4 regions of the Paenibacillus sp. J22R232 genome follow, and region 3 is predicted to be linked to each of the others. Evidence: riboswitches for the same ligand, from Rfam matches in the RefSeq annotation. Region 3 holds a riboswitch; each other region holds the start of a gene.
What was found. Region 3 has a riboswitch for cyclic di-AMP ahead of AC0YN3_RS30160 (ubiquitin-like domain-containing protein). Riboswitches for the same ligand answer to the same signal wherever they lie in the genome.
Positions count from the first base shown of each region.

Region 1: linked by a shared signal. The riboswitch ahead of AC0YN3_RS00070 (APC family permease) and the one ahead of AC0YN3_RS30160 (ubiquitin-like domain-containing protein) in region 3 are both predicted to bind cyclic di-AMP.
Region 2: linked by a shared signal. The riboswitch ahead of AC0YN3_RS11635 (hypothetical protein) and the one ahead of AC0YN3_RS30160 (ubiquitin-like domain-containing protein) in region 3 are both predicted to bind cyclic di-AMP.
Region 4: linked by a shared signal. The riboswitch ahead of AC0YN3_RS30585 (C40 family peptidase) and the one ahead of AC0YN3_RS30160 (ubiquitin-like domain-containing protein) in region 3 are both predicted to bind cyclic di-AMP.

Region 1 covers NZ_JBWDNK010000001.1:13,427-22,564, forward strand. The annotation lists gene AC0YN3_RS00060 (GIY-YIG nuclease family protein) at 1-380, opposite strand, end outside; gene AC0YN3_RS00065 (hypothetical protein) at 595-1,023, shown strand; cyclic di-AMP (ydaO/yuaA leader) riboswitch at 1,318-1,477, shown strand; gene AC0YN3_RS00070 (APC family permease) at 1,606-3,423, shown strand; gene AC0YN3_RS00075 (small, acid-soluble spore protein, alpha/beta type) at 3,474-3,689, opposite strand; gene AC0YN3_RS00080 (GNAT family N-acetyltransferase) at 3,802-4,350, shown strand; gene AC0YN3_RS00085 (MORN repeat-containing protein) at 4,465-5,187, shown strand; gene AC0YN3_RS00090 (hypothetical protein) at 5,349-5,600, shown strand; gene AC0YN3_RS00095 (cyclase family protein) at 5,807-6,424, shown strand; gene AC0YN3_RS00100 (metal-dependent hydrolase) at 6,501-7,190, shown strand; gene AC0YN3_RS00105 (TolB family protein) at 7,237-8,244, shown strand; gene AC0YN3_RS00110 (hypothetical protein) at 8,500-8,760, shown strand; gene AC0YN3_RS00115 (hypothetical protein) at 8,968-9,138, shown strand, end outside.
Region 2 covers NZ_JBWDNK010000003.1:131,521-136,207, reverse strand. The annotation lists cyclic di-AMP (ydaO/yuaA leader) riboswitch at 1-120, shown strand, start outside; cyclic di-AMP (ydaO/yuaA leader) riboswitch at 598-760, shown strand; gene AC0YN3_RS11635 (hypothetical protein) at 766-1,191, shown strand; gene AC0YN3_RS11630 (methyl-accepting chemotaxis protein) at 1,299-3,029, opposite strand; gene AC0YN3_RS11625 (pyridoxal phosphate-dependent decarboxylase family protein) at 3,010-4,687, opposite strand, start outside.
Region 3 covers NZ_JBWDNK010000021.1:9,993-19,130, reverse strand. The annotation lists gene spoVG (septation regulator SpoVG) at 1-233, opposite strand, end outside; gene AC0YN3_RS30200 (RidA family protein) at 364-762, opposite strand; gene purR (pur operon repressor) at 818-1,645, opposite strand; gene ispE (4-(cytidine 5'-diphospho)-2-C-methyl-D-erythritol kinase) at 1,728-2,582, opposite strand; gene AC0YN3_RS30185 (small, acid-soluble spore protein, alpha/beta type) at 2,720-2,905, opposite strand; gene veg (biofilm formation stimulator Veg) at 3,097-3,372, opposite strand; gene yabG (sporulation peptidase YabG) at 3,637-4,521, opposite strand; gene rsmA (16S rRNA (adenine(1518)-N(6)/adenine(1519)-N(6))-dimethyltransferase RsmA) at 4,578-5,522, opposite strand; gene rnmV (ribonuclease M5) at 5,519-6,076, opposite strand; gene AC0YN3_RS30160 (ubiquitin-like domain-containing protein) at 6,202-7,350, opposite strand; cyclic di-AMP (ydaO/yuaA leader) riboswitch at 7,601-7,782, opposite strand; gene AC0YN3_RS30155 (TatD family hydrolase) at 7,967-8,734, opposite strand; gene AC0YN3_RS30150 (HD domain-containing protein) at 8,757-9,138, opposite strand, start outside.
Region 4 covers NZ_JBWDNK010000022.1:15,142-24,279, forward strand. The annotation lists gene AC0YN3_RS30565 (EAL domain-containing protein) at 1-657, shown strand, start outside; gene AC0YN3_RS30570 (GNAT family N-acetyltransferase) at 654-1,175, opposite strand; gene AC0YN3_RS30575 (MFS transporter) at 1,293-2,534, shown strand; gene AC0YN3_RS30580 (FAD-binding domain-containing protein) at 2,669-4,012, opposite strand; gene AC0YN3_RS30585 (C40 family peptidase) at 4,172-4,648, opposite strand; cyclic di-AMP (ydaO/yuaA leader) riboswitch at 4,652-4,803, opposite strand; gene AC0YN3_RS30590 (hypothetical protein) at 5,163-5,747, opposite strand; gene AC0YN3_RS30595 (hypothetical protein) at 5,878-6,693, opposite strand; gene AC0YN3_RS30600 (M1 family metallopeptidase) at 6,721-8,736, opposite strand; gene AC0YN3_RS30605 (YwhD family protein) at 8,842-9,138, shown strand, end outside.

The sequences.
Region 1 (9,138 bases), on a different contig from region 3:
TTAAGGTGATGCACATGGCCGGTACGGTTGCGGTAATAGACGTCTAGCCTTGGAAGCGGATCAGCCGTAAGCTGCAAGTAGGCATAACCGCTATTATCCTTTTTTAATGCTCTATTGAATGGCGGCTTATGCTTTTTAATTAAATTATTTTCTAGCAATAGGCTCTCCGCCTCATTATTGACGAGAACAACCTCGATCGATGCAATCTCCTGTACAAGCTGGACGATTTTTTTATGGGTATGCTTTTTCGAAAAATAAGAGCGAAGCCGGCTTTTCAGGTTTTTGGATTTGCCGATATATATAATCCGGCCATTCTCATTTTTCATGAGATAGCAGCCAGGACCCGAAGGATAATCGGCAGCTTTGAACGGAAAGGACATGCAGCATCCTCCTCCTTATAGATTCTCTTCCGGCATAATTCGACATCATTGCACCGTGTTCCTTGTTTTTAAGAGAGTTGCCAATTGATAGGATATAGCAGGGTTACTCATAATCATAAAAGTATATTGAAAAGTGGATAGAGTCCGTAGACCTGTGCCATTAGTCGTGATAGAATATATTGGAATAACAGAGATAAAAAAGGGGATTACAAAAATGAAGAAACAACTTGCCTCGGTCTTCATCAGCATCATTCTACTCTTTTCTTTATCAACACAGCCGCTGCTTGCCGCAGCCGCCAAGACGATCAAGATAAAGGTAACGTTTGTCAGCGCTGAGCTGATCGAGAAAAACAGTGTCGGAAATGAATGGTGGAGCGGAGCAACGATAAACGGGAAAGAAGTGAAGGAGGGCGAGACGCTGGTCCTCAATCTTAAGGCGTCCGATCTCATTAAGCTGCGGGCAGAAGCACAGGAACAGGATAAATACCCAGACGACGGTGCCACGGACGCAAGCGTTAAAGTATCGGCAATCGGTACAAAAGCGGTGAATAAGACGCTAGAAGTTTCGGTTGTAGAAAACCGGGGAAGATTTTCAGGGAATGTTGCGAAGTGGGAGTTTCATTTTAAAATTCAAAAGGGTTAATGGAAAAGCAGCCTCGATGGCTGCTTTTTTTTTGTAGTGCTCTAAAAGGAACCCGATTTGAAACTATGCAGTCGTTCCATCAGCGGCGCAATGCATAACCCGCGCCGCTTGATTGTCATAAAGCGAAGATAACAAGAGCATAACCGTGATACGGAAAGGTTCATGATGATGTAAGCGGTTAAATGAATGCGCGGTATTCCAATTTAAATTAATTTAGCCATTTATGCTCGTTTACAATGGCTTTCCAGAGGAGTAAGATTCAGAGCGTGATCATTGCAAACGATTGATTGCTACAATCCTTAATCGCTGAATTCTGAAAAAGAATCGGGGGAACCAAAGAGCGGGATCCAATTGGTCCGTGCTCAGGGGTGAATCGGTTGGTGTACTCCAACCGTAGGGCGACTTTTGCGCCCGAATCCGTCAGCTAACCTCGTAAGCGTCCAAGAGAGGAACTTAACGCCAGCCTACCCATTTTTTTTGGAAAGCTGCGGGAGAGTCCTTACTTTCCTGCGGCTTTTTTTTGTTGCCGTTAAACGAGGAAGCAAGCAATTAACACCTAAGGTTAAGGAATGGGGAGTCAACATGGTTAGCAGGTTCAAACGGATTCTGATCGGGCGTCCGATGAAAAGCTCGGAAATCGAAGGGGAGAAGCTTAGCAAGCTGAAGGCGCTCGCGGTCCTTTCTTCCGATGCACTATCATCTGTTGCATATGGAACAGAACAAATATTGTTAGTATTGATGGTTGCCGGATTTGCGGCGGTGTGGTATTCGATTCCCATATCGATAGCAGTATTAGGACTTTTGCTGGTGCTTATTTTATCGTATCGGCAAACGATATTCTCGTACCCGGCCGGCGGAGGGGCATACATCGTAGCGAAGGACAATCTCGGCGTTTCTACGGGCTTGCTGGCAGGGGGCTCGCTCCTCGTGGATTATATCCTGACGGTTGCGGTCAGCACGTCTGCCGGAACGGACGCGATCACTTCAGCTTTTCCGTCGCTGCATGACCACCGGGTTGCCATCGCATTAGTCATGATTGTTTTACTGACGATCATTAACCTCAGGGGAATTACAGAGTCGGCCTCCGTGCTTGCCATGCCGGTATACCTGTTTGTTATTGCCATCTTTATACTTATCATTTCAGGTGTTGTTAAGTTTATGGCTGGCGGCGCGCATGCAGCCGTTCCAGAGCTTGGCGCAACGGTATCGAACATCAGCTTGTTTTTGTTATTGAAGGCTTTCAGCTCCGGCTGTTCTGCTTTAACAGGCGTTGAGGCGATGTCTAATGCGATACCGAATTTCAAGCAACCGGCCGAGCGCAATGCAGCAAAGACGCTGATCATGATGGGAACGATTCTAGGCGCGATGTTTATCGGCATTAGCTTGCTGGCTTATTGGTACGGCATTATGCCCAATGAGAAAGAAACGGTCGTATCGCAAATCGCGAATGCAACATTCGGAAGAGGCGTTATCTACTACGTCATTCAGGGGGTAACCGCACTCATTCTATTTTTGGCTGCGAATACGGCCTATGCGGCTTTCCCGCTGCTTGCCTTCATGCTGGCGAAAGATAAATACATGCCGAACATGTTTATGGCACGGGGCGACCGGCTTGGGTTCTCGAACGGAATCATTATATTGGGCGTATTATCCGCGTTGCTCGTTATTGCCTTCCATGGCAACACAGAAAATTTAATCCCGCTATACGCGGTTGGCGTATTTATTCCTTTTACGCTTTCTCAGCTTGGAATGATGGTGCGTTGGTGGAAGCTGAAACCTTCTGGCTGGAAGATGCGTCTTATCATAAACACGATCGGTATGCTCACCACGCTTGCCATAACGCTTATATTCATATTTACGAAGTTCAGCCATGTATGGATGGTCTTTATTTTCCTTCCGCTGGTTATCATGTTGTTTTATGGCATTCATCGCCATTACATGAATATGGCGAATGAGCTGCGGATCAATATGAGCGAAGATAAGCCTGTCATCAAAGGGAGCACGATTGTTGTGCCAATCGCCGGAATCACGCGCGTCGTCAATCATTCGCTGAGTTATGCGAAGTCATTGACGGACAACGTAGTCGCTGTCTATGTCGGGTTCGACGACGAGGATATTGAGCGGATGGAGAAAAAATGGGAGGAGTGGAATCCTGGAGTACGGCTCATCGTACTCCGTTCGAGCTATCGGAGCATCATTCGTCCGCTCATGAGGTTTATTGATACGATCGAGTGGAAAACGTCCGAAACGGATCATATCACGGTTCTTATCCCGCAGTTTATTACAAAGCATTGGTGGCATTACTTTTTGCACAACCAAACGAGCTTAATGCTGCGTGCCTATCTGTATGCCCAGAAGGATGTCGTTATCGCAACGGTACCGTACCATTTAAGGAAGTAGGCGCAGAAAGAAAAGCCCTCCAGTGCTTGGAGGGCTTTTCGGAGGCTGATTTAGAAGTTGCGTTGGCCCAGTTGCTGCTCCGCAATTTGAACAAGTTTTTTCGTAATGTAACCACCGATTGAACCTGCATCGCGTGTAGACAGATTACCGTTGTAACCGTCTTGCGAGAAAGCTACGCCAAGTTGCTGTGCGGCTTCTGTTTTCAATTGCTCAATCGCGCCTCTTGCTTGCGGTACAACCAATGTATTCGAACTTCTTCTGCTCATTACAATCACTCCTTCATGGGATGTAAGGTTATTATGTGTGAGTTTTGTAAATCTATACAGGAAAGAGGACAGAATTTTCAAAATAATTCAGAAAGCGGAGGAGATCGAGATAATGAACGGGAACCGAGTTAATCTTCGGCTAATGGCCGACAAGGATTCGGAACAATTACATGCAATGAGACAGCGGAATTTTCATTTTTTCAAACCCTTCGAGCCGATCCGGCCGGATGAATATTTCACGCTGGAAGAGCAGCGGCGGATTATCGAAGCAGGCATCAAGGGAGCAGAAGAGGACAGGAATTATGTGTTTGGCGTATATGAAAGGCAGTCAGGCTCGTTAATCGGGCGAATCGAGCTTTCCGGCGTTGCCCGCGGCCCTTTTCAGAATGCCAGTCTAGGTTATTTCATGGACGAAGCACATAACGGCAAGGGATATATGACCGAAGCGGTTCGTTCCGTGTTGCAATATGCATGCTCCGAATTAGCCCTGCACCGTATCCAAGCTGGCGTAATGCCGCGAAATCTGGCGTCTGTCCGCGTTCTGGAGAAAGCTGGCTTCCGGTATGAAGGGCTGGCGAAACGCTACTTAAAGATTAATGGCGAATGGGAAGATCACGCATTGTATGCTATAACGTCAGAGGAAATAGGTCTGCTTCCGTAATAACGAATAAAATAAACCCTAAATATGTTTTAAGGCCTGTTTCGGAATTGCATACCGTGTTTATTATCCTAATAGAATGAAACTATATAACTAGATAAGGGGAAGTGATGGACGATGAAGAAAACGGTCATGATGTTGTTCAGCTTTGCATTGGTATTTGTGTTAACGGCGGGCGGAGGTGCTTCAAAGGCTGAAGCGGGAGCCCAAAAAGAGTTCTTGCAAATTTCCAAATACGAAAATTATTACGGTCAATTAAAAGACGGGAAACCGCATGGGAAGGGTACAATGACATGGTACTCCACCAAATCGTATTCCGGTGATTGGGTTAACGGCAAACGTACCGGCACGGGTACATACGTGAACAAGTACAAGGAAGATAGCAAGGATATTGTTATTACATATAATGGTGAGTGGAAAAACGATATTAAAGTAGGGAATGGCTCTTTAAATACGAAAATTACCGATTATAACGGCGTGGTTGAATATCATAAAATCCAGTTCGGCACGTTTGCCAATGATGTCTTTGCCGCCGGCTATTCCGTTGCGCATACGAAGGCGGATCCTAGCTACAGCTACAACTACAAAGACGCAAAGCTGAACCTGCAAATTACTGGCACGAACGTTAATATGAAGGATGCTTGGAAAACGGGGAAATTCCCTTTAATCCAATACAAAAAGGGCAACGTAATGAAGCATTACTCCGTTGCTTTTAACGAAAATCCTTCATTAATCAAGCAGAACAAAGCAACGCTTGCGTACCTGAAAAATCTTCAAGCGCAGATCAACCCGCACTTAGTGAAATTTGAAGCTTTGTCTAAGCGTGTTCCTTTAGCTTAAACGGCAAGGCAAAACGGCAAGCTTGGACATTCCAATGCTTGCCGTTTTTAATTTCCGTTTGCTGACCGGTACCATAGAAATATGGTACTAGGTGGGAACAATGGTCTTGTGTATAGTTGATCTAAAGAGACGACTATGGGCTGCAGGAGGGACTGAAGACGATGACAAGAAGCGTGATGATGCAGAGGGCTGCGATTTTGAGGCAGCATGAGCACTATGCCTATCAAGCCGCATATTACTTGCTCGAAGACGAGGATCTCGCCTCTGAAGCCGCGTCAGTCGCGCTGGCCGATCTCCTTTATGACGAAGCGTTTTTCGCGAGCGAGTTCGAGCATCGCAAGCAGTTAATGAAACGCAAAGTGATCCAAACCTCGCTTTCCACTAAAGCATCCTTATTGCGGCAAGCGCTCTAAGCCTTAGGTAACTATCTCCGCAGTCTATCCGTTAAACTCCACAATTGCCTCTATCCGCACGTACAGCCTTATGCTGGTAATGTCCGTGTGCTCTTGCGTCACTCCATGTTTTTCTAGGAAGTACAGATATGTTATAGTTTTCAAGAAAGGCCTGAAGGCAACGTTAGCAGTGATGAATGAGCAATTGAGAAAGGAGCTGCGGCAATTTGGTTATTGATTTAACCCATTTGGTGATGACCGGAATGCCTGTATACCCTGGAGATGACGAAACGAGCATCATCCATACGCAGCAATTCGGCGTGGACGGCTTCAACAATCATCAGTTGTCCATCAATATGCATGCGGGTACCCACATCGATGGACCTATGCATTTGCTGGATGTGCAGCAGTACATAAGTGACATTCCGATCACTTCATTCGTTGGGGAAGGTATATTGCTTGATACGAGCGGAACAGACCTTGTCACTTACAAGGAAGAGTACGAAGCTATCATTCAGGAGGGGCAAATCGTGCTTGTGCACACGGGGCATGGCAAGCGATATGGACAGACTGCCTATTTTGAGGACTATCCGACATTGTCCTTGGCGTTTGTTGATCTGCTCATTCGCAAAAAAGTGAAAATGCTCGGTTTGGATACGCCTTCACCAGATAAATTTCCATACGAATGCCATCAGGCTTTGTTCGGCAGTCAAATACCAATCATTGAAAACCTAGCTCATGTAGACCGTTTAATTGGCGTTAAGGCTTTTGAGATCATTGCGCTTCCGCTGCGAATTCAAGCAGATTCTTCCGTAGCCCGCGTTATTGCGATCGTGCGGCCTTAAGTTTCTTTGAACTCCTTTTCGAATCATGCGATTAACGATCAGTTAGACAATTTAACAAGTGGAGGCTGAGTGCGCAATGGAATTGATTTATCATGGACATTCTTGTATTCAAATGGTTGATGGCGACAAATCGCTTGTGATTGATCCCTTTCTGAGAGGCAATCCGCTTGCAGTGACCAAGCCGGAGGAAATTAAGACCGATGCCGTACTTCTGACGCACGCGCATATGGATCATATACTGGATGCTGATCTTATCGCCAAAAGCAATGATGCGCCCGTGGTTGCGATTGCCGAGCTTGCAGCTTACATGTCCTGGAAAGGCGTAAAAACAATCGACATGAATATTGGCGGCACGGTAGATCTTGGATTTGCCAAGGCGAAAATGGTGCAAGCGTTTCATTCCTCCGGGATCGTGTTATCCGAGGAGAAAACGGTTATTTACGGAGGCATGCCTGCGGGCTATATCGTTAATATGGCGGGTTTAACCGTTCTCCACGCAGGTGACACCGCATTGTTCGGCGATATGAAAATGATCGGGGAAAGACATGCGATTGACATCGCTTTTTTGCCTATTGGCGATCACTACACGATGGGGATTGAAGATGCGCTTCTGGCTGCCGAATGGTACAATGCTAAGCTCGTCATCCCCGTGCACTATAACACCTTCCCGGTTATCCAGCAGGAAGCAGAGCATTACGTACAGCTTCTGGAAAGCAAAGGGATTAAGGGATTGGTATTAAAGCCCGGTGAAACGGCAACGGTGTAAGCGCGTACAGAGGATGCGGGGCATAGGGGAGATCGGATGAATAAATATGTCACTTATATTCGGTACGATGTTAATGGGACTTGGCAATCTTCCGGTAGCCATTATGCGTTATAACCAACACAAAAAAAGCAGAGAGCATGAATCGTATAATCTTGGCGGAAAGGAAGATGCTGGAATGAATAAACAAGAAACGGCAGGCCATTCAGAGGAAAAGCAACCCTTGTACAGCGTATTGGAAATCGTAGATACGCAAACAGGCGAGCGTAAAACGCTGGCGGAGTTCGATTTTTTGATCGAAGCGCCGAATTGGACGCCAGACCATAAGTATTTGATATACAACAGCAAAGGACAGCTGTATCGGTTTGAGCTTGAGACGCTGGAGAGTACCCGCATCGAGTCGGGCTATGCCGTCCAGTGCAATAATGATCATGTACTATCTCCGGATGGATCGAGACTGGCGATTAGCCATCATACGCAGGAGGACGGGCGTTCACGCATTTATATCATTCCGATTGAAGGCGGTCATCCTGAATTGGTAACGGCACTTGCGCCTAGCTATCTGCATGGCTGGTCGCCAGATGGAATGACGCTGTCTTATTGCGCGGAACGCAGCGGCGATTATAATATTTATACGATTCCCGCAGCCGGAGGGACAGAGACACGGTTAACGGATACGCTCGGTCTCGATGACGGACCAGAATATTCACCTGATGGCCGCCATATATGGTTCAATTCCACAAGAACCGGCTTCATGCAGGTTTGGCGGATGAACGCGGACGGCAGCGATCAGACGCAAATGACTTTCGATGAGAGCAACAATTGGTTCCCGCATGTTTCGCCTGACGGACTTTCTGTCGCGTTTTTGACCTATCGGAAAGGGGATGTCGCACCGAATGACCATCCCGCTAACAAAGAGGTTGAAATCCGAATCATGCCGGTCAGCGGCGGCGAAGAGAGAACGTTGGTGAAGCTTTTTGGAGGCCAAGGAACCATTAATGTTAACTCCTGGTCGCCAGACAGCCGACACATAGCCTTCGTCAGCTATCGGATTTAATTTTAGCAGCCGTTTTGTCGAAAAAAATGATGAAATGCGAATGATCCGACAGATGTCCTCATCACCTACTGCCGAATTGAAACTATCGACTCAGAATATATGATTGAAGCAGCCTGTTCCATTCCGCAATATGCGTGAAGGAACGGGCTTTTTGTTGGTAAATAAGTGTGTTTCGACTTCGCGCTTCGACAACGTTTTGGCATGGGCAGGGCTATACTAAACAGGTACTATTTCATTGACAGCGGAGGGTTGCTCATGATTAATTCAAATCTTAGAAAAAGAATTGTGTGGTTCATTAACAGCGAGATTGAGCGCGTATTAATGAATCTGAAAACGGGGGCAGTAAACAAAGAAAATGCTTTGGGCAGCTTCAACACCCTATATCAGATCGCCTCGTCGACGAGAGATGCTGACTCGATGGTTAGCTTGTGCGAAATTATCGAGAAGGTTAGAGATTCCAATCATCGAACGGGCTTATTTCATTTTACGGAATACCGGAAGGAATCGTTTTATTGATTAATTTTCATAGGCAGTTTCAAAGAAAGAGACCGAATAGGTCTTTTTTTTTTGCTTTTTGCAGGGGTAAGAACGGATAGGAATAGGCAAAAGCGGCAAATAAAAGAGAGGCACCCTCGAAAAGGCAACCTCTCTATTTGAACGTTCAAAAATCCGTTATTTCATTTTTTTCTTTTTAGCTTTGGAAATATAAGATTTACCGCTTTTATGACGTTTATGGGAACGGTTAGAGTTGTTGCTGTCCTGTTCGGAAGCGACTTCATCCTGATAGCAGTACTGATAAAGGTGTTTCTCGCAAGGTACGCAATGATGGCGTGTTACGACGTTGATTTGATGGACGACCTCTACGATTTGCGGGTGGAAAACGTCATTAACGAC
Region 2 (4,687 bases), on a different contig from region 3:
AGCGGACGGCATCCAGATAAGCCGTTCGAACGGGGTGAATCTGTGGCAAACAAGCTCCAGTAGGGCAGCTCTCTAGCCCGAATCCGACAGCTAACCTCGTAAGCGAATTTGAGGAGAGATCCATTGTGACCATGCAAACCGCAACCCCTTTAGGGAAAGCAGTACAATCAACTACAGAGCCAATAACCATTAAAAGAATCGAGCTTTTTGTCTTTCCCGCAAGCGCACCCGAGCCCGGCTTTCGTATATGCCTTCGCCTTACAACTGGGCTAGGACATGATTGGGGCGAGTTATTCATCAGAAAATGTGAAAAGCCTAAGGACTGGGTTAGTTGGGGCAGCGTACTGCTTAGGTTCGTCGGTCCTTTTCAGGTCGAAGATATGCGCTCATCTCTCCCGGATATAAACGTAAGAGACGGACGCATTTATACATTGTTATTATCCGCAGCCGATCATAGCAAATGCCCTTCACGCCTGGAAATGGAACATCATGACCACGTTGAGGAGGCAGTGTTTTTCAACCAAGCCATATCCTATATTTCTTTATTCTGATTGCATAAGATTTACAGAGCTGCAATTAAGGGGTATAATGAAGGGTACATTATTCACGCTGAATTTTTCGAATGAAAAAGCGGGGGAACCATCGCGAACGATTACCAATCGTTTCGCAAGGGGTGAATCCAGGGATTTGTAACCCTGGTAGGGCATTCTCTCTAGCCCGAATCCGACAGCTAACCTCGTAAGCGAACAAAGGAGAGATTTATTTATGTTGACGAATTGTGAAAGCCATCTGCAATACTTTGCGAAACAGACTCCTCATCTTTCCATTTCCCGCATCGAAATATTTGTCATTCCTGCCATTGCCGTCGATTCTGCAGGCCATCGTATCTGCCTTCGTTTAACGAGCAATCAAGGCTTCGGCTGGAGCGAGCTATTCGCCAGCGATACAGAAGCCGACATTGATTTGGAACGATGGAGCGACCTGCTACAAAGCTTTATCGGCAGCATCCCACTTCCACCTCTTAACCAGTACCACTATGACAAATCGGACCAAGACGGGCGTGCTTTCGAGTTGTTCTTCAGTGCAGTCAACCACACTCTTGCCCAGTCCGCCGAATCGGCCTCGCACGGCAGCAACCATGAAGAATCTGTTTTGCGTCAACGTTCTGTCTCCTACGTCTCTTTGGATTAACGAAAGGTTCAATTAGCAATAGAAAGTCCAGAACATTCAGCCCTGTTCTGGACTTTCTTCCGTTTCTATGTGTTTTTAGAATAAATATTTCAAATTACGCCAATCGTTTAATTGTCCAGCTTATATTGTTTGACTGAATCATTCAGATCAATGGACAGCGTAGATAGCTGTATAATGACAGCTGCAATCTCTTGCATGGAAGCGCTCTGCTGCTGCGCGGATGCAGCGACCTCTTCCGTCCCAGCAGCTTGTTCCTGCGTTATACCGGAGATTTGCTGCATCGAGTCGGTTATTTTAACAAAAGACTCATCTACCTTGCCTAATGCGCTGAACATATGATTCGTATGCTCCGTAAACGAGGATACTCCTCCATAGATGCCTTTGAAGTTTTCATACGTTCCTTGTATCCATGAATGCCCCTGCTCAACGGCCTTGCTTCCTTCCTCAATGCTTTTCATCACGAGCAAGCTGTTGGATTGGGTACTCGAAACAAGATCGGTAACCGATAATGCGGCTTGCGCCGATTGTGACGCCAGCTTCTTAACCTCGCCGGCAACTACCGCAAAGCCTCGTCCAACGTCTCCTGCGCGCGCAGCTTCGATTGAAGCATTCAAAGCGAGCAGGTTCGTTTGATTGGATATTTCCGAAATGATATTGATGATCTCGCTTATCTCGTTGGAGCGTTTGCCTAATGTCGTGGCTGCTTCTTGGGACTCCTGCATCGCTTGCTTGATGACCATCATCTGCTGAAGCGTTCTTTCGACTAGATCCTGCCCTTGCTCGGATTGTACGTGTACCTCTGTTGCGATGTTCTGAATATCCTTCATCCCGTTCGATACATCTTTAATCTCATTATCGATATGATTAATATTCGTATGGCTATGTGTTACGCTTTGAACGATTTCATTAATGCCCTCAGACATCCGGTTTGTTGAATCCGCAACCTGCTGTGCGCTGTTTGTGGACTCATTGACCGATTGCTTCAAGTGCTGGCTCGTTTCCGAAATCAAATTTGAAGAAGCAATGACTTGCTGAATGAGCGTTTTAAGGCTCGCGATCATTAATCCGAACGATACCGACAATTTCCCGATTTCATCCTTGCTGTGGATCGAAATCGCTGTTTTCATATCGCCTGCCGCGATCTTATCGGCTGCAAGCATTAGTTTTCTTAGCGGATTCGTAATGACTTTACCGATCACGGCCGCAATGATACTCCCCACTACAAGCACGATCAGTGAAATAATAATCGTAGTCAGGTTTGAGCTAGCTGTTGTTTTCGGCACAACCGAAGCATCCAGATCTATCCCGAGTATGCCATAGGTAACGCCTGAATTATCCGATACCGGAACGAATATGGATTTATGAGTACCGTACTCGTCCACGTAAATAGGGCTTATCATTGATTTCTTGTCTGAAATCGCTGCTTTCATTTCATCGGTGAACGGATACGGCGTTCCAAAATCATCCGGCACGCCTGATAGAATTAGAATCCGTTCATTGTCCCCCGTATTCGATAGAATATAAATATTCTCAAGGCTATGGATCTCCTGCAGCTTCTCAAGCTCTGTTTTGATCAGCGCATAATTCGGATCCTCTATGCCTGACAGCTGCTTTCCTGAGCCGGGGATTGAAGCTAACGTATTGCTTGCAATTTGAATATCGGTTATCAATCGCTTATCGAACTGCTCCAGCAATTTCTCCGAAAGATTGTGCTGGGACATGTAACTCGATATAGCAAAGGCTGCACAAGTGATAACTTGCAAAAGCAGTATGCTTAATGCGATTTTTACGGCTAGATGCTCCTTATACCAATTGAAACTAAGTATAGATTTCTTCATGAGTGTACTCCCTTTTATTCATTCGATTATATTCCGAATAGGTTTCTTCGATTTTTCCTTTTAAATATTGGACGATGGAATGAACATCGGATACCTGCGTATACGGTGAAATAACGAACAGCTTGCTGGCATACAGCGCGATCCGTTTAGCATCTGTCGTTGGTACGTAAAGATGCTTTTTCGTATCGCCGAAGAACATTTCGCTCCGGTCTCTTCCCAGAATTTCAAATAATATTTCATTTAATTTGTTTTCCCTGTCTACTTCCTCGTAGCTGCAAGCACCGGCATATTCCTTTGGATATCCGTTCAGCCCATCCGAATACAACCGGAACAAAGTGATGATGCCCGGATTATGCGGATTTACAATAATCGCTTCCGGTATTTCCAGCTTCAGCGCTTTTCGGAAAGCGACATTTACTTCAACGAACTGAGCCAGCAGCTTTTGATAGCCTTCAATGCCAAACGCCAACAAAGCGCTGTATATGCTGATGGAGCTTCCCATTCTTGAGCATTCTAGCGTGTAGCTCGTGTGATATTGCCCATATCCTCGGTGTCCAACATAAGGTGTCTCGTCTGGATCCAAATCCAGAAGCTTTAAATCAGTAGCATTTTTCACTAAAAACAAGCTCGTTGAATAAGGCGTTTGCCCGAGCTTCTGAAAATCGAAGCAAAGCGAATCCGCTTTGTTCAAATGTTTCATTTTGGCTTGAATGGTTTGGAGTGCCGCAAGCGCATCTCCCTCAATGCTCAACGGATTATTAGCGAAATCATAGTTGTTGAAGAATGCGAAAAATCCGCCCAGAGCCGAGTCGGCATGAATGTGAGGCCGATTTATCCGATGCTCCTGTGCTAAGCGTTCTGTCATTCTATGCACGTCATCAAGGCTATCAATGCCCATTGCATCTGTCGTGCCCGTCGTGGCAACGACATATATCGGAATGCCGCCATTCGCAATGACCTGTTCCATTTTTGCTTTCAAATCGTCAATGTCCATCGAGCTGTCTTCGTGCGTACGGATTTTGACTAAATGATCGCTTCCGAGCCCCGTTGCTTCCATCGCCTTATAAAGGCTGTAATGCGCTGCCTCCGAGCAGAAAGCGTATAAATTCTGGGGCACTCCGGACTTGGCGGCGGATGAGCTTGCTTTATTGATTGCAAGCCTGAGGCCAGTAAATATAGCGCCCTGGCCGCCCCAGGTTGTGTATCCTCCGCTTTCTGCCGTTCGATATCCGACAAGATCCGACATCATTGCAACAACCTTAACTTCGGCTTCTGCGCCTGCCGGCCCATACACATCCCATAAATTATTGCCATTCACCATAAATGCCGCAAGCATGCCAAGTATGCCCGGTGTACTCGCCATAGGCAAAATGTTGGTTAGAAAATATTTGGTATGATAGGGATGAGCATGAAGCAAGGAAAGAAGCTCTTTGTTAACCTCTTCCAGAGGACTTCCGCTATGCGGAATTCGGCTAACATCCGCCAGCTCCTTATAAAATAACGGTCCTCTATCTTTATTCCCCTTCAAAAAAACCGAATCGGGATCTTTTAGCTCATCGACGCCGCTAACGATCTGCCCCATTAATTCCAACATTTGATTCCGTTGAGCTGCGTTTCCATCATCACTTGGAAATAAACGGCGAATATCTGATTGATTA
Region 3 (9,138 bases):
GCGAGAACAGCAGCCTGGATTTTCTCCCGAGTTGTTGAAGAGATCGGATGAGCGATATCCCGAAATTCTCCATCCGGAGTACGTTTGCTTGGCATTGCAACGAACATACCATTGTTTCCATCGATGACACGAATATCGTGAACAACGAATTCATTATCAATAGTAATGGATGCGATCGCCTTCATACGCCCTTCGGAATTTACGCGGCGGAGTCTGACATCAGTAATTTGCACTTGTGTTCACCACCTTTGTCTATCAGAGACTTGGTGTATACTTCCACGTTTTTGTGCCAATTCCTTCTACATTTTTGGTAAAATCATGCTCTATTTAAAATATTTTTTTTAAATTGAATCTTTTTCGTTTTCATTCGACAATTGTCGATGCAATGACCTCTATTTCGACAAAAACATCCTTTGGCAGTCTTGCTACCTCAACGGTAGACCGAGCTGGCTTATGCTCTCCAAAGTAAGTGGCGTAAATGCCGTTTACCGTCGAGAACTGGTTCATATCCTTCATAAATACAGTCGCCTTCACGACATCCTGAAAGCTCGCACCGGTAGCCGCAAGCACGGCCTCCAAGTTGCGGAATACTTGATGGGTCTGCTCTTCAATGCCGCCCTCAACAAGTTCGCCCGATGCGTCAAGCGGTATTTGTCCAGAAGTAAACAATAGCCCGCCGAGCTTAATCGCTTGCGAATACGGTCCGATCGCCGCAGGCGCTTTGTCCGTTGAAATAACTTGCAATGGTTGTTTTGTTGTCACTTAGGTCCCAGCCTTCCATAAGAGATAATATGAATGAGTATGCTGCTGCACATCGTTACGTTTGAAAATAATTGCCTGGAATGACCGTCGTCTGCTTGGTCTTCATATCAACAGCCGTCAGCTTGGCGAGCGAAATATAGTCCTCAAGCAGCCTTTCTTCCAGCTCTACCTCGCCAGACTCGACAAATACGCCGACGCCCGCAACGATAGCCTTGAACTCGAACAGCAGATCCATCATGCCTTGGATCGTCCCGCCCGCTTTCATGAAGTCATCAATAATAAGGACGCGTGACTGTTCCTTGAGCGCGCGTCTGGCCAGAGACATCGTCTGAATACGCTTGGTTGAACCCGACACGTAGTTGATGCTTACCGCTGAGCCTTCCGTTACCTTATTATCGCGACGCACAATGACGACCGGAATATTCAAGCAGGCAGCCGTTGCATAAGCAAGCGGAATGCCTTTCGTTTCTACGGTCATAATGACATCAATTTTCCGGTCTGCGAATGCGGTAGCAAACATCCTTCCGACATCGGCAAGCAGCTCCGGTTGGCCTAACATATCCGTTATATACAAATAGCCGCCGGGAAGAACCCTCTCAGGCTGCTCTAGCTGGCGGCATATGCTCGTCATAATCGTAAGAGCCGTCGCTTCTTGCATTTTTGGCGTATACTTCACTCCGCCCGCAGCTCCTGCATGGGTATGGAGCTCACCAATGCCTTCTTCCTCAAACACTTCTTTAATAATCGCCAGGTCCTCGCTTATAGAAGACTTTGCCGATTGATATCGATCAGCAAATGCTGTCAGTGAAATTAACGTGTGGGGACGACTTAACAGGTATTGAGTCATTTCTACCAACCGCGAGCTCCGTTTCAACTTCTTCAAACACATCTCCCCCCACTAAATCCGAATAATATAATGTCAATATAACATTTTTATACGGATTTAATCAAGAAGAACGTCAGTCCTATGTCAGCATTCTTACCACATATACTTCTTTGCAGAAACCGCGAAGCCCATTATAAATGCGCGGAAGCTTGGCTTCCTTCGAAACAAGCCCGAATACAGTCGGCCCGCTCCCCGACATAAGGACGCCGTCAGCTCCGAGACGAATCATGCTTTCCTTCAGCTGCATGACCTCCGGATAGAGGCCTAGCGTGACATTCTCCAGCACATTGCCGAGCCCTTCGCAAATATCGGTGAAGGAGCCCTGCTCAAGCGCACGGACCATATTGGGTATGGATGGATGCTCCTTCAGCTCATTGGCACGGAATCGTCCGTACACGTCTGCTGTCGATACGTTGATTGGCGGCTTTGCAAGCACGACCCAGCATTGCGGCGGATTCTCGATATGCTCGAGCTTCTCGCCTCGGCCGCGGGCTATAGCGGTTCCGCCTGTGACGCAGAAAGGAACGTCCGAGCCGAGCTCCGCTCCTAAACGGCATAGCTCGTCCTCTGGGATTTGCAGCTTCCATAGCCGATTGAGCCCGCGCAGCGCGGCGGCAGCATCGCTGCTGCCTCCAGCAAGACCTGCAGCGACCGGTATTTTTTTGTCCAAATGAATATAAACGCCTTGCTTCACGTCATAACGTTCTTTAATAAGCCTAGCCGCTTGAAAGGCCAGGTTCTTCTCGTCTAGCGGTATGTAGCCGACTTGGCTAGAGATAATGATCGTATCTCTAGGCAGCTCTTCCATTTCAAGTCGGTCAGCGAGGTCCACCATTGTCATAATCATTTCGACTTCATGGTACCCGTCATCACGCTTGCGGAGCACGTCGAGCAGTAAATTAATTTTGGCTGGCGCTTTTTCATAAATTTTCATCCGATGAGTTCACCCGTTCGTCCATAAGCTTTAAGCAACATTATATCAAACGAACGCAATAAAAGCTAAGAGATGACAATCCGTTTATATCCGGACGTCTTCCGCTTAGCTTTTTTATGCCGAAATACGCTATTGATCTAAGGCTGGTTGTTCTTGGCAGCAGCTTGCTCTGCAAGCTGTATCGCGCGTTTAACCATGTTTCCGGCATCCTTCGCACGAATGCCTCCCCAGCCTTCTTGCTGAACCGTATCGTAAAATCCCAAGTCCTTGGCCAGCTCATATTTCAATTGCTCCGACATGACGCCGCGTCTGCGTCGACCCATTCGCAAAACCTCCGCTTCTGAATTGTCACCTGATTCTCTGTGCCTTTGTCACAATTGCCTAGCTAGTATGCTTCCGTTCAAGGATAACGATACACAGAGGGCCAACCAGCTATATTGCGGGAGCTATGCTTATTTACAAAAAAAAAGCGCAGATGCTTTCTGCGCTAACATGCCTTAAGGCGATATATATTCTACTGTTGCAAATGGGCGATACGGACTTGACCTTCATCATTGCATACGGTCACTTCCACCGACTCAGTCAGTATATCCGCATAACTGTATGAGACACGCTTGAAGGCGTGTTGTTCTTCATCCAGCTTAACAATGAAAACAGAAGGGTAGGTTTCTTCCAACGTACCGGTTCGTTCGATGGTCTTTCGTCGGCCACCGTTCGCTCGAAGACGTATTTTGGAGCCAACATGAGCTTCCAAGCTGCGTTTAATATCCAATAGCGCATTTTTTGCCATTGTCCACTACCACCTCTTTCCTTGTTCATTATAACCAAAAAGAGGAGGCTTGTCAAACAAAGCAAAATATTATATCAGTAGGAATATTTACTTGTCAACGGTGATTTCACCCATTTTTTAAAAAATGATGCATAGGCATGCAAAAAATATACATATTAAGAAGTTGATTACACTTCAATATGTATATTTACGCTTATCCAGCGGCTATTTTGCACCCTACTTCGTAGGATAAGGGTCATCTTAACCAAAGCTACGACTGACTATTTATTGCTTTAATACCGAGCTGGATGCCGTTATTTTGGGCTTAGGCAGCCCTACACGGAAGCGTCCCATCGTCTCGATGCCGCCTACGCCGTCGATCCCGCTTATCGTACCATGAATAACATCAGACAAATTCACAGTGTCTTTAATGGATGTATAGCTGGCTTTAATCGCGATATAGACCGGATCCAGCGCATGAATCAATATGCGGCCAGGTGAGCTTGCAAAGTTAGAGCCTACCTGCAGCAATGCCTCAAAATGGGACTGGCAAGCTCCGGCAATTACGATCAAACCATCACGGTTCTTCTCATATTCGCGCGCGACACGAACGGCGTTCACGAAGTGCTGCGAGTTTTTGTAGCTGCTTAAGCTGTACAGATCCATTTGGCCACGATTTTTCAAAACACCGTCATGACCCGTAATGACGACAATATCAGGTTGTATTTGCGGCAGCAGTCGGTACAGCACATCAGCCATTTGCGATTCATGTACGTGAAGTCCATGCGAAGGGACATGCATCGTATTGTACAATTGCATGCTCTTCTTCAAATAGTTACCGTCGCCGTCGAGATGAAGCACCTTACCCGGCACTTCAAAAAATGGCTGGCTCTGCTGCATCGCATGCCGGATATGGTCTTCATTCTCCATAGCTTGACGCTCTCGCTCGGAATGCATCCGTTTTAAGGAATCATTGACTTTAATTCGCACTTCTTGAACCGCGCTTGTCGTTTCCGGATCTCGTATGACCGATAGGTCAGGAATCGGAGCATCCGCAAGCAATCGATAATCCGTGCCCTTCAGAACCGCGGTATGTGTACGAACAGCCTCTACCTTGAACAGCACGTCACCGCCATACGATTTGCGGACGACCAGGTCCCCTTGCTTCATGGGTAAATCACCTCTTCGTCTATCCTATGGGCAGACAGGGCGAATGGTGAGTATTTTTATGACGAAACGCTCTGGGTACCCCAGCCAGCTTCAATCATGCTGCGGCTAATGCGGGCAAATTCCTCAAGAGACAGCGTTTCTCCCCGTCTAATCGGGTCAATATCGTTTTTTAGGAGCATCTCTGTCAAAGCTTCCCGGCGCTCTTTGCCGACAAACGCGGTCAGATTATTAGCCAGCGTCTTTCGGCGCTGTGCGAAGCTCGCCTGCACGACGCGGAAGAAATGGTCCTCATCAGGGACATCGACAGCCGGCTTCTCTCTCAGGGAAAGCTTAATAACAGCGGAATCGACATTGGGCTGCGGTATAAATACCGTATGCGGCACCGTACAAACAACCTTAGGCACGCAGTAGTACTGTACGGCAACGCTCAGACTTCCGTATTCCTTGCCGCCTGGCTTTGCAGCCATACGCTCCGCTACTTCCTTCTGGATCATCACAACGATATGCTCAAGCGGCAGCTTCTCCTCAAGCAGCTTCATCAGAATCGGCGTAGTCACGTAATAAGGCAGGTTCGCTACGACGCTCACACCGGATACATCTGCAAAGTGCTCCGCAAATAACTGCTTCAAATCAAGCTTAAGCACGTCGCCATGGATAACAGTCGTATGGGTCTCTTCTGCAAGGACATCCTTCAGGATCGGAATAAGCCTATTATCGATCTCTACGGCCGTCACCTTGCCAGCTGCCTGTGCCAGCCTTTGTGTAAGCGCGCCAATACCCGGGCCAATCTCAAGCGCCCCTTTTGTTTCATCAAGCTCGGCAGCCGCGACAATGTTGTTTAGAATATTTTGATCGATCAAAAAGTTTTGACCTAGGCTTTTCTTGAATGAGAAACCATATTTGGCGATGATCTCTTTGGTCCGTTTCGGTGTAGCCACTTCAATCGCAGCTTGCTTCACTGCCGCTTTACTGCCCGCTTCATTCCGTTCTTGACTGCTCATCCAATCTCGCCCTCCAATTGTTCTTCCATTTTCCGATATGCGGCAATAAACTCTGCTTTCGTTATTTGAAAGCTTATACAGCGCTTATAAAACTGCTTGCCGTTCGCATAACCGATCCCTAGCAGCTTGCCTATAATCAATCGCCGATTAGACGCATCCGGATGCACGATCAAGCCCGCTTCCATTAAGTCCTCCAAGCTTACTTCCCCCGCTTCATCCATCGACTCTGTACGAAGCTCAGAGAGTGCAGTCCGGATCGCTTCCGGGCTCGCATTCTCTATTCCGATATCCCCCTTGTACAGGGCCTTCTCTTGCGGCAAGAAGGCATGCTTGCAGCCAGGCGCATGACGCGCAACGATTTTACGGATACGCTCGCCCGCATGGTCTGGGTCCGTAAAAATAATGATGCCGCGGCGCTCGTTCGCTAACGCGATTCTTCTGAGGACATCCTCGCCAATAGCCGAACCATTGGTTTCTATTGTATCCGCCTCCACCGCACGTTTGATAGCAACGGTATCAGACTTGCCTTCAACGACAATGATCTGTTTAATCATCAAGCCAATTCCTTTCTACATAAGCTCCATTTACTCCGAAACATGCAAAAAGAAGAGGCAGTGCCTCTCCTTATGATGGCATATTTAATTAATAATGGCGATAAGCTGATGGTAACGCTGCTTTTTTAGCTTGCAGTAGGCTTATTCGGCCCAAGGACATAAACGGTTATGCCTTTCTTTCTGCCGAACTTATTCGCGACCTTTGTACTATCAAAGTATACGTCAATTTTGTTTCCTTTAATCGCGCTGCCCTTATCCTCGGCACGACGGAAACCTATTCCTTCTATATATACCCACCAGCCGATTGGAATGACTTTGGGATCTACGGCAATCGTTCGTCCCTCTTGGACCTGCGTTCCCGAAGCTGTAATTCCGTATTGAGGATGGCCCTTTTCTTTGCCTGTCGAAGCTACGCCTGCTGAATAGGCAGTTAGCGTAACGTTTTTAAGAACGCTTTTGGCCTTGAAATTAACGCCGCCTTTGGTTAGCGATGCCATGCTCGGGCTTTTGCTGGAGAGAACCGTCACCTTAGGCTCTTCCTTCTTCGTGCCAATGGCTACGACCTGATCAACTGCAGCTGTCTGGACAACCTTGCTGACCATCTTCTTCGAAATAAGAACTCCGTCCTCATATTGCTTCTCGATGCTCTCAACGATGAGACCTTCCTTACCCGTCTGCACAAGCTTTTCCTTGCCTGCAGTCAGTGTCGGGTCTGACTTCTTCACGATCGAGAATGGCATGGAGCGCTCGGACTCTGCCACCTTCGTGTCGACGCGAACAACGGTTACCGTAAGCTCTTCATCCAGAACGGTATGTAGCGGAGGTTGAACTTTATCTTGATCACGAACTGGAATATGTAATTCCTCGATCGCTGCCTGCACTGTTCTCTCTGTCGTGTACACAGTAGAGGTCTTGCCATCAGCCTTCACAATTACCGGTATCGCATGAGTCACCTCAATACGATCTCCGTCCTTTATAGCCGCATTAAGCGGTATGGACACCTCATCATGTGGTCCAATTGCGATAGCTTGTTCATCCAGTAGGCGTTGCAGGACCCATTGCTTCGTTTCTACAATGGTTTCTTGTCCGTTCACTACTACGGAGACGCTTTTGACAGCCGTTCCGTACAACAACACCAAAAACATGAAAGTCATAGCGATTGAGATAGTAGCACTCAAAAGAATCAAACGCAAGTTTTCACGCTTCCATCGCAATGCGAAAGACATGCTGGATGATCGTTTCCCATGGGTGTCCTTAACCTGGAGTATTCCCACTTCATCGGTCCTCCTTCATAGCCCCGCCGCCAAGTGTTACGCATGATACAACTGACGCGACTATAGTATATTGGCGTGCAAGCACGCAATCCAGTACTGCTATATCGATCCAGGCACCCCCATCTTTTATCCCTATGTCGACAAATTCTCGATTATTCGAAAATAAAAAGAAGCCGTCGACAGAGGATCTGTTTCGTGGCTTCCCGAGTAATTGATTACACTGGGATACAGAAAATGGATGCACGAGGTTGATCACTCTCTATAACGCTTACGAGGTTAGCTGACGGATTCGGACAAGAGAGTCGCCCTATTCGCAAAACAATGCTCATGGCAATGGCTGCAAAATTCACCCCTGAAGAATTCAAAACACGGAACGCTTTCCCGCATCTGGTTCCCCCGCTCTCCAACTTGGAGATTAAGCGCAAACTGGAAATCCAATACAAAATTTTAAAGCTCTGAGATGAATCATACCCTCATACGAGGTGAATTGTAAAGATACGATAAAAGACGATTTAAGCGAAAAAGGTGGATAAAGACGGAAAAATTAAGCGATATTCGCTATAAAAATTAGTTTTTACGCGATAAAGGTCTCTCATTCTCTCCATTTCTCTCGTTTTTATACAATACCAAAACATTTTTTACCGTTTTCGGTCGTAATTAAGGCTATTTCTTCTACAGATTTGCCTAATAATTCAGCTGCCGTCTCCGCTACGCGCAGTACGTAAGCTGACTCATTTCGCTTCCCTCTGAAGGGGTGAGGAGACAAGTAAGGAGCATCGGTTTCAATCAAAATCCGGTCGAGCGGAACCTGTTTAAGCACCTCTTTTGGCGCCCTTGCATTTTGGAATGTAACCGGTCCTCCGAATGAAATATAGAAGTTCATATCCAGGCATTGCTTAGCCGTTTCCCAGCTCCCTGAGAAGCAGTGCATGACTCCACCGATCTCGGATGCATTCTCCTCCTGAAGTATGCGAATAACATCCTCGTGAGCATCTCTGTTATGAATGACAATCGGTTTTCCAACCTTGCGGGCTAGTCGGATCTGCTCCCTAAATACACGCTGCTGAACATCCTTGGGCGAGGTATCCCAGTGATAATCGAGCCCTATTTCGCCAATGGCAACGACCTTCTCATGGGAGCAAAGCCGTTCAATCCATTCCAGATCATCTGGCCGCATGTCAATGCTGTCTACGGGATGCCAGCCTACCGCTGCATAAATAAAATCGTATTTCTCGGCTAGAGCCATCGTCGTGGGGATCGTTTCACGGTTAAAGCCGATATTGACGAGCATGTGCACCCCAGCGTCCTTCGCGCGCTGAATCACTTCGTCACGATCCTCGTCAAATTTATCTGAATCCAAATGGGTGTGCGTGTCAAATAGCAATGTCATGTTCGTGTGAGCTCCTTTAATCAAGTTTAAATATTTTTTTTAATGAATCCGGGATGGATGGTATATTTTTTTTGAGCGGCTCTTCCGGATAATAGAGATGATACTGGCCTTGGTGCAGACCTGTTATCGAGCGAACGATGTCGGATTTGGCAGATATTTCGCTTATTTCATCCTGGCCATCAAGCAACAAAATCGGCGCTTTTTCTTTCTTTTCGCCTTCTTTCTTATCCGGCCTGTACACGTCATACGGCAAGTCGAATGGGTAATCAATTTCCATATGGTATTCGGGATTCATTCCTATAGAAGAGAAGCAATCGCTTATCTCATTTAATAGCGCTTCATCAGGGTTATCAATGGTTATGTACTTATATAATTGGCGGTTCATAAACCGACAGCAA
Region 4 (9,138 bases), on a different contig from region 3:
GGGTATTTCGGCGTGCTGCGCTCTTTCTCGGATCTCGCTGAGCAGATTGGAGCATCGCTGCTGGTGGAGGGTGTAGAAACGCGAGAAGATTTGGCTCGTTCGATACAAGCTGGGGCAAGGTATGTACAAGGTTTTATGTTTGCCAGGGCTGAGCCTGAATTCCGTGACCCTGCGTGCTTCTCGGCGGTAATCGAGACTGAGCTTGAACGGCATCTGATGCATTATCTGGGATCGGAGCGCTATTGGCAGAGGCAATCGGAGCAGCTTGCCGAGCAGCTTGTCGAGCTCGTGAAGGAAGCGGAATACCGGGGGCAGAAGGATGAATGGATAGAGGAGCTGCTTCCAAAGCTGTACGGACACTGCATTCGGGTCTATTTGTGCAATGAGGAAGGTATCCAGCTTTCGGCGAATTATGGGCGCGACTCGGATCAAGATTGGCATCGTGAGGAGCAGTACAGAGGGGCGAACTGGAGCTGGCGCCCTTATTTTGTGCCTAACTTGGTGCAGCTAAATGAAACGAGAAGGGCAATCGTATCGCGAGCTTACGCGGATCTCGACTCCCATGCTTGGATTCGGACGGTGTCCGTGCTGGTTGCGCCTGGCCTTATATTATTTATGGACTTAAAGGATTCGGAGCGAGGAGCCCAGCGAATTTAAGGTTCCGTAATTCCGTAAACCATGCAGTGGCATTCAGCGAAGCCAGCTGGGGTAGGGCGCGAGTAAGTGTCCGTGATCTGGAAGCCTGCTTGCTGATAGGCGCGAATGGCACGCGTATTCCAAGCGATGACCTCCAAATCAATTTCATCGAGCGGGGCGCGGCGCTTTGCTTCCGATACAATCAGCTTGGTAAAGGCTGGTCCTAGTCCGCGGCCGCAGAGGTCAGGACGAAGCCCAAGCCCAAGGCGGGTGACGCCGGCAATAGGAAATAACTGCGCAAAGCCAATCAGCTTAAGCCGATTATCCAACACCGCCGCATACTGAGAAGCACGAAGGACGGAATCGCCAAATTCGATTTCGTCTTTTTTCATTTGCTCCCAAGCCGGCCAATTATAGCAATCAAAAGGAGACTCATAACGCCAGCCGCATATTTCCACCGCATGAGAGATCTCGAGCGGATGTATGGTCATATCGAGTATTTCTCGATTATAATGGTTGGAGCTTTGTATATTTGTCACGGGCCCGGCACCTCCGTTTGGCTGAACGGCCTTTTTTAATGGGTAAAAGGCTTTAAATAGGTTTATTATATCAGATAGGCGCAAGAAGATCGTGCGTGCATAAGGAGAAACAAGAATATGAAGAAGTTAATTTGGCTTGGTTGCCTGTCCTACCTGATTATCGGGGTTGCCCATGTTGTGGGGGGATCTATATTAGAGCAGCTTATCGCGCATTATCATCTCGAATATAAAGATGGCGGTCAATGGATCATGAACCAATTTCTCGGGTTTTTGGTCGGCGTTTTGCTTGCGCCATCCATTACGGCGAGAGTTGGCAAACGCGGCGCGGTGCTTATCGCGATGGGCGTGCTTACGCTCAGTGAAGCAGCTTACAGCCTTCTGCTTCCGTGGGGATGGATGCTTGCGATTGCACCGCTCGCTGGGCTTGGCTTCGGCATGACCGAGGCGGTAGTTGGCGCTATGATTATCGATATGGCGAAGAATGGCAAGGCATCGGCGATGAGTCGCCTCGAAACCTTCTTCGGCGTCGGCGCGCTATTGATTCCCATCGCAGCCGCGTATCTGATTCAGCAAAGCATATGGCAGGTATCGTTTCCGATACTGGCCGCTATGTCAGGCATTACCTTTGTTCTATGGCTGACGATGTCATTTGGAGAAATAGACGATCAATTAGGCTATATTCCGCAAAATAAGGAAGAGAATGCAGACCATGCGGACAAGCAAATGAACAAAAATGCGCGTACGGCAGGCGCATCGTTCTTTTTCGGCTATCCGCGTAAGGCTCTTCCTTTTCTGCTGCTATCCGCGTTGTTCTTTATGATATATGTAGGCATGGAAATGAGCTTCTCCAACTATCTGCCTTCTATCTTGATCGTACGCTCGGATGTGGGTGAGTCCAGTGCTGCAGCGGCACTCAGCCTATTCTGGGGCACTATGGTGCTTGGAAGGCTGTTCGCAGGAGTGCTGGCTGACCGAATGGGCTACTCCAAATATTTGTTGATCGCTACGGCAGGCGCATCCGTTATCTTTGTTCTCATGGCTTTATTGGGCGAGCTGAGCTGGATGCTGGCTCTCGTTGCGCTTAGCGGATTGTTTTTCTCCGGCATCTTCGGAATCGCCCTCGTGTACGCGAACGAGCTCATTCCGGGGATGACCGAACGAACGACGAGCCTGCTTGTAGCTTGCGGCGGCCTTGGCGGCGCGATATTTCCGCGTGTAACAGGCTGGTTCATGGACCAATACGATGTGCAATCTACTTTATGGTACATCACCTCTTTAGTGGTTGGCATGCTTCTGCTGCTGTCGGTCATGCTCATTCTGGGCAGGAAGCAGACGCGGGAAATAAACGCCGAAGGGTGAAATGGAATGACCCGCTAAAAAAGTTGAAAAACCTCCGCATTTGCTGTTTCAAAGCAAATACGGAGGTTTATTTATTAGTAAATACATGAAATGGTTTACTTGCTTGTCCAATATTTGGACGAAATGCTAGCTGTTTATTTCAGTATCGTTTTATACACTTCAATCGCCCTGGCGCGCGAAGCCTTCAAGTCCACGATTGCGCCGCTTTGCGGCAGGTGAATCTCTTTATCGGATAAATGGTCCAGATGAGGAAGCCAGCGCCGAATATAGCTTCCGCTCGGATCATGCGTCCGGGATTGGATCGCGGGATTCATAATGCGGAAATAAGGTGCGGCGTCGTAGCCGAGCGAGGAGCACCATAGCCAGCCCCCGCGGTTAAGGGTGTTATCGTAGTCGCTTAGGTGGAGCCGGAAATATTGCTCGCCGAGAGTAAAGGGACAGAGCAGGTTTTTAGTCAAAAACATAGCGGTGACCATTCGCAAGCGGTTCGGCATTTCACCCGTCCGGTTCAATTGCGTCAAGGCTGCGTCTATGATTGGGATGCCGGTTGCAGCCGTCGACCACGCCTTGAAATTCGTGCCTGTTAGCGGGCTCAGATCAGCAAGCTGCTCATATTTGAAAAAATCTTCATGATACATCGCCTGGTACAGGTAGAAATCACGCCATGCAAGCTGGCGTATCCAAGCTTCGGATCCCTGCAAGCCTTGCGTAAGCTCATAGGCATGGCGTGCTGATATGGCTCCTGTATTCAGAAAGCGCGCAAGTCCGCTAGTTTGATCTTGGGCATACGCGTCGCGGACATCCGCGTAAGAAGCAAGGCGTTCCCTTACAAAGCGATCCAGCCTAGCAAGCGATTTGGGTGAGCCCTCCACATTCGTGCCTCCAAGCGCGCAGGATACGGCTTCCGGAAGTGCGAATGCATGGCAAGCGCTTTGGTCTATTTCCTGCAAGGTGGAGAGGTCGTTGATTGTGGTGCTGCCTATGGGGCTGTAGGACTCCAGCATAAAGCTGCTCCACTTTCGGTAGAATGGCGTAAATACCTTATATGGTTCCGATCTCGTTGCGTATGCAGGGAAGGCTTCAAGATCGGCAAGCGGCGCGTCGGCAATAGGCATCCATCGGCGCTCTAAGCGGCGAACAGTTTGTCCGATCCGGTCGTCTCGCTGCCTAGAATACGGGGTATAGTCCGTATGGACGATAACCTCCTCGATAGGATGGGCAAGCAGGAGCGACTCCGTTATCGCAGCAGGATCGCCGTAGAGCACGTGAAGCTCTTTCCCGGCGCTGGAATAGCTGTAGAGCAAGGAAGCGGCTTGCGCCATAAAGTTGCGGCCGCTATGGCTTGTCAGCCGGCCCTCTCCGATGAGGATGGGGTCTATGATCAGCAAATGTATGCCTTGCGTATGTTTTCTTTTTATATAATCGAAAGCGCGCAAATCCGAGGTACGCAGATCCTTGCGGTGAATAAACAGATACATCGGGTATTTCTCCTTCCCTGAATGCGGCAGCATGCTTACTGCAATCAGCTTGAAATGAAACAGCAAAGCCGCAAGTCATTTGTCGTCAGAGGACAAAAAACTGCGGCTTTGCTGATTGAGTCTACCTTTGCAGCTCTCTAAGAGAGGGGATAGGTTGCTCTATTGTGCGTCGGCATACGATTGGAAAGAATCCGCGTCCATGACACGACGTGCTGTCACATAACGGTCTTCATAATAAGAGGAGCTAAGTTTGTCTGTCACAACGCCTCGGCTGGAGGAAGAATGTGCAAACTTGCCGTCTCCGATGTAAATGCCAACATGGGATACGGTGCTGTTATTGCCACCGACTGTGTCGAAGAACACAAGATCTCCCGGAATTAGGTCAGCCTTAGCGACCTTCGTGCCTGATTTTGCTTGCGAACCGGATGTGCGTGGAAGATCGATGCCCATTTTATCGAACACATAGCTCGTAAAACCGGAGCAATCAAAACCTCTCGACGTTGTTCCGCCGCTTTTGTACGGACTACCAATAACGTCATTGATGAATCCGTTCAGTTTTGAGTCTGCGAAAGCGCTTCCCGCTTGGAAAGCGAGCACGAGAACGAGACCCAGGAGTATTGCGGTAATCTTTTTCAATTGTGAAACTCCTTCCAATGCCGACGAGGTTAGCTGTGGGGTTCGGTTGAAGGTTCCCTATGATTCCTCAGGCGCTGCGATAAATCAGACGTCGGAATCAATTCACCCAGAGTGGTTCCCCCGTTTCCCGATAGGGAATTAGGCCGTTTTTTATTGCTCTTGAGAATTATTCGATTATTTTCATTGATCTCCTGCCTTTAATTGCAAATTCTAATAATTCTCATGTAACCTTTTGACTATTTCCTTCGTTTAACCGTTTTTTGTGTAAGATAAACGATCATTAGTAGTTCTTTCTTACTAAACGAGTTAACTCAATTTCATTAATTATGTGAATACCTTGTAAAATATACCGATTTGTCCTCCGGCTGTGAATGGCGTAGACAAGTCTAAAGTCCCGCAATTGGCGGTAAATGAATGATTTGCGAGAAAAAGATTAGAAAATTTTCATACAAAAAACCTCTGAATGAACAGAGGTTTTGTTGTGATTCGTAAGTTTTCGCTTGAGTAAGGCGTTCTATTTGGCCGTGATGATTTTCTCTGATATCAGCTGAGGCTCGGCATTCTTCTGTTCCATCCAGAAGCGGAGCTTGTATCTTCCGGCGTATTTGAAATCATATGAGACAAGCTTGGAGCTGAACCAGAAGGTATCCTTCTCGACAAATTCCTTGAAATCATCATCCGCTTGGCTGCGCCTGTCGATCGTTATTTCTTTATCGTTAGGATCAGTAAGCGTGACCTTGAATTCCGTTATCGCTACATTCAGATTGTCGATTTGCGCTTGTACCAAGAACTTCTGGATGCTTCCCTTTTCAACTTGCCCGAACATGGTTCTTTTTTCGTTCATCATAAACATGTGGACATTCGGTTTTTGGATGACCAGCTTCTTTTCGCTGCCTTTCCACTGGATAAAAGCCTGCAAGGAGTCGGATAACGAGCGAATGTTGATATACACTTTGTCGTCGACAAGAAGACCGTCTTCCGGCGATTGCTTATTATTGTAAAGCAGCGTAACTTTCTGCATTAATTTGTCTGCCGCAACGATTGAACCGCCGGCAAGGAGCAGGGCCATAGATAGGATTACCAATTTTTTACGCATCATTTGCGTCTATCCTCCAACTTTTAATTTCATACACCTATTTATACAGAAATGACATCATTTAGTTGCGCTGCAATTTCAAATAAAAAGCCTTCATCCCCACATCATTCGTGGAGTTGAAGGCCTATTCGCGCTAAAGCTGTTTGGTTTGAAGGCAATCGTACTGAGCGGCTATCGTCCACACCTTCATTAGCGTGCGAACGAGGTGGTAGCCCTGATGCAGAATGAGCGCGAACAGCCCAGCCCATAGCATGGATAAGCTCGTTACCACGAGCCCGGCAGCAGCGCCGATTCCCCACATGATGAGCGAAATGGCCGCATAGGAGAGGAAGTTGCGGAGCGCGCGCCACAGGGAACGGAACACGCCTTCTCCCGATGCGGCGCCGAACTGCATGGCGAGGAACACCAAATGCAGCACGGTGCCCCAGAGCAGCCACAATGCGGCCCCTGGAAGAACGGCCTGCAGCAGCTCAGTCGTGGAGCTGCTCTCAAGGAGAGCGTCTAACGAACGCGGCAGTACATACCAAGCAGGCGCAAGGGATAGTACGGCTTCTATCCAGTATAGCAGGACGACCGGCTTCCACGTTTTTTTGATGCCCTCCAGAAAGCGCGTGCTGCCGTCTGAGCGCGCTTGATTGAACGAGTAGAAAAGCCCGGCGTTGAATAGTGGGGTGAGCAGCATTCTTGCCGCCAAAAGGCCTCCTAGCATCCATACGTAAGGAGAGATAATATCGGTCTTGAACAGCTGGAACTGCGCTTCGGTCATGAAGACCTCGGCTGCCGTGTCGGACGGATAAGAGCCCGGAAATCTTCGCAGCAAAGGCGACACGACCGAATCGATAAAGCGGTAGAGAAAAAATCCCCAGAGCAGCTGGTACAGAAATAATAAAATGACTAGGTAGAAATGCTTGACTGCCAGTTGCCAGCCTTGCTTCACATGTATCTTCATCGTTTATCGCTCCTTGAACGCAGTTACTTACCAGCTCAGCGACCCGAGCAGGCCTTCAATCAGCTTGACCGTGCCGAGGCTCCATCTCGTTCGCGTGTCTTCGGGCAGTTGGGCCTGCATATAGTTGTTGATGAGCTTGTTATCGAGCACGTTGCTGTATTTGGGGTCAACCATCGCCCATTCGAGCGGAGCGGAGTGCAGGAGCTTGTATTGCATATGCGATTCTTCTGCATGCCATAGCTTCGTGACCTCGGAGCCGTCTTTAAAGCGCATGAGAATTTTTATGTCGCCATTGGTGCCGCCGTTCTTTTTGACAAGGACGATAGACTCGTACATGTTGGCGCCATCCTGCGTGACAGGACGGACATGAATGGATTCAATGGAGAAGTCAGCCATCTGATCGTCATATACGTATTGGCTGAAATATTCATGCCATTTGGTCTTGGTCACCTGCTCCACGATCCGCTGGAAATCGGAGGAGGTAGGGTGCTTGAATTTATACTTCTGGAAGTAGGTGCGCAGAATTTTCTGCATCGTTCGGGAGCCGACCTGATTCTCGATGCCGATAAGCACAAGCTTGGCCCGCATATAGACGTTTTCGGCATATTGCGAGTGGCTGCCGTAAGCCCACGAAGGCTGCTTCAGAGGGGCGGGATCGGTCATGTAGCTGGCCTCCACGCGCAGATTGGATTCTACGCCGTAAGCCGTCTCCATTACCTTATCCTCGGCATAGGACGTAAACCCCTCATCCAGCCAGGCTTCTTCGAATTCATTGGAGGCGACCATGCCGTACCAATATTGGTGGCCGATCTCATGAACGACTGTACGTTCCAGGTCGTAGCCCGGATTCTGCTTCTCCGCAGCGAAGGCCGTGATGAGGGTAGGATATTCCATTCCGCCGGCGCCGTTTGCGCCTTTAGGCGGTACGACAATCGACAGCGTGCTGTAGGGATATTCGCCATACCATTTGGCGTAGCTCGAGAGAGCTGATTTGGCAGCATGCATGTAGCGGTCCTTCAAGGCGGCATGCGACGGATCAAGATAGAGCTTTATGCGTACGCCAGGTATGCCCGTATCGGAATAGGCCGTCTCTTCATAGACAAAATCGGGCGAGGCCGACCATGCAAAGTCATGCACATCATCCGCATAAAATTGATAGACCTTCATTTGATCCTTGATCTCGATGGGCTTGGTCTGAAATCCGGTCGCGGCCACGGTGTAAGCTTCCGGCACTTTAATCCTTACGCTGTAAATGCCGAAGTCGCTGTAAAATTCGGAGTTTCCATGATACTGGTGAACATTCCAGCCTTCAGCCGTTCGTCCGCGTGTGCCGGTCGGCTCATAGACTGCAATTTTGGGGAACCATTGCCCCGCCATGACAAAATCTCCGGAATAGCCCATTCTGGCGAACACTTCGGGCAGCTTTACTTCAAAGCCCATGCGAAGCGTAACGGATTTGCCCGGGGCTACGGGCTCAGGCAGCCGTATTTTGGCCAAGGTAAAATCATTATCGTTGCCGTCATCAGGCTGAACGTATTGCAGGCGAGGCAGCAGGCTCTCGCCATCGAGCGTCTCGAGCGTAAGCAGCTTCATGTAGCCCTTGCTGTTCAACGTTGCCTCATCCTGCCTCAGCTTGCCTCCCGATTCCTTCATGAACGTGGATTGATCGGACTGGAAGGCATTCGGATATAGATGGAAGTAGAGCTCGGACACCGCTTTTTTCCCGGGGTTATTCCAAGTGACGGTTTGGTCCCCGTTCAATCCCTTGGCATCATCGACCAAGTGCACGCTAATATGGTACTCAACAACACGATTGCTGAGCTCCTGCGGCTTTGGCGTCATGACGGTGTTTGGTTCCTGCACGGTAGGCGGCTTGGCCGATTTTGGCGCAGGAGCAGGTGCTTGCTTGGCTTTGGCGGCGGGGGCAAAAGCATAAGTATATTGGGATTGCCAAGCATTCCCGAAGCCGTAGTGCACCGATAAGCCGAGCATGACGACTGCGAGTATTACGAGTAAAATTCGTTTGAAATAGCGTGGAGTCATTGAACGTTTCCCTCCCGTTGACAAGCATCTACAGCATGTATATGTTTGCTTTTCGATGATTATTAGCTAAAATGGAATTATTGTATGGGGAAGGTGTGAATACGCATGACGGAAGAACAAGGACAGCCGGCTCAGCCGGAAAAAAAGGAAAAGAAATCACTGTCGCTCAACGTAGTGAGCAGCAAACAACATAAAGGCTTTGGTGCAGGCACGATCGATCTAAGCGCCGTATCCTGTGTCATTATCGATGACGGAGTCGCTTATATCGATGTCGGGGCCATGCATGCCAAAAGCAAGGTAGAGCGCGGCATCAAGTTCACGCCAAACAAAGAGGATACGCCGAACGGGCGCCAGTGCTGGATCGTCTGGGTAGCCGTTGACCGCAACGAGGAAGGGTCATAT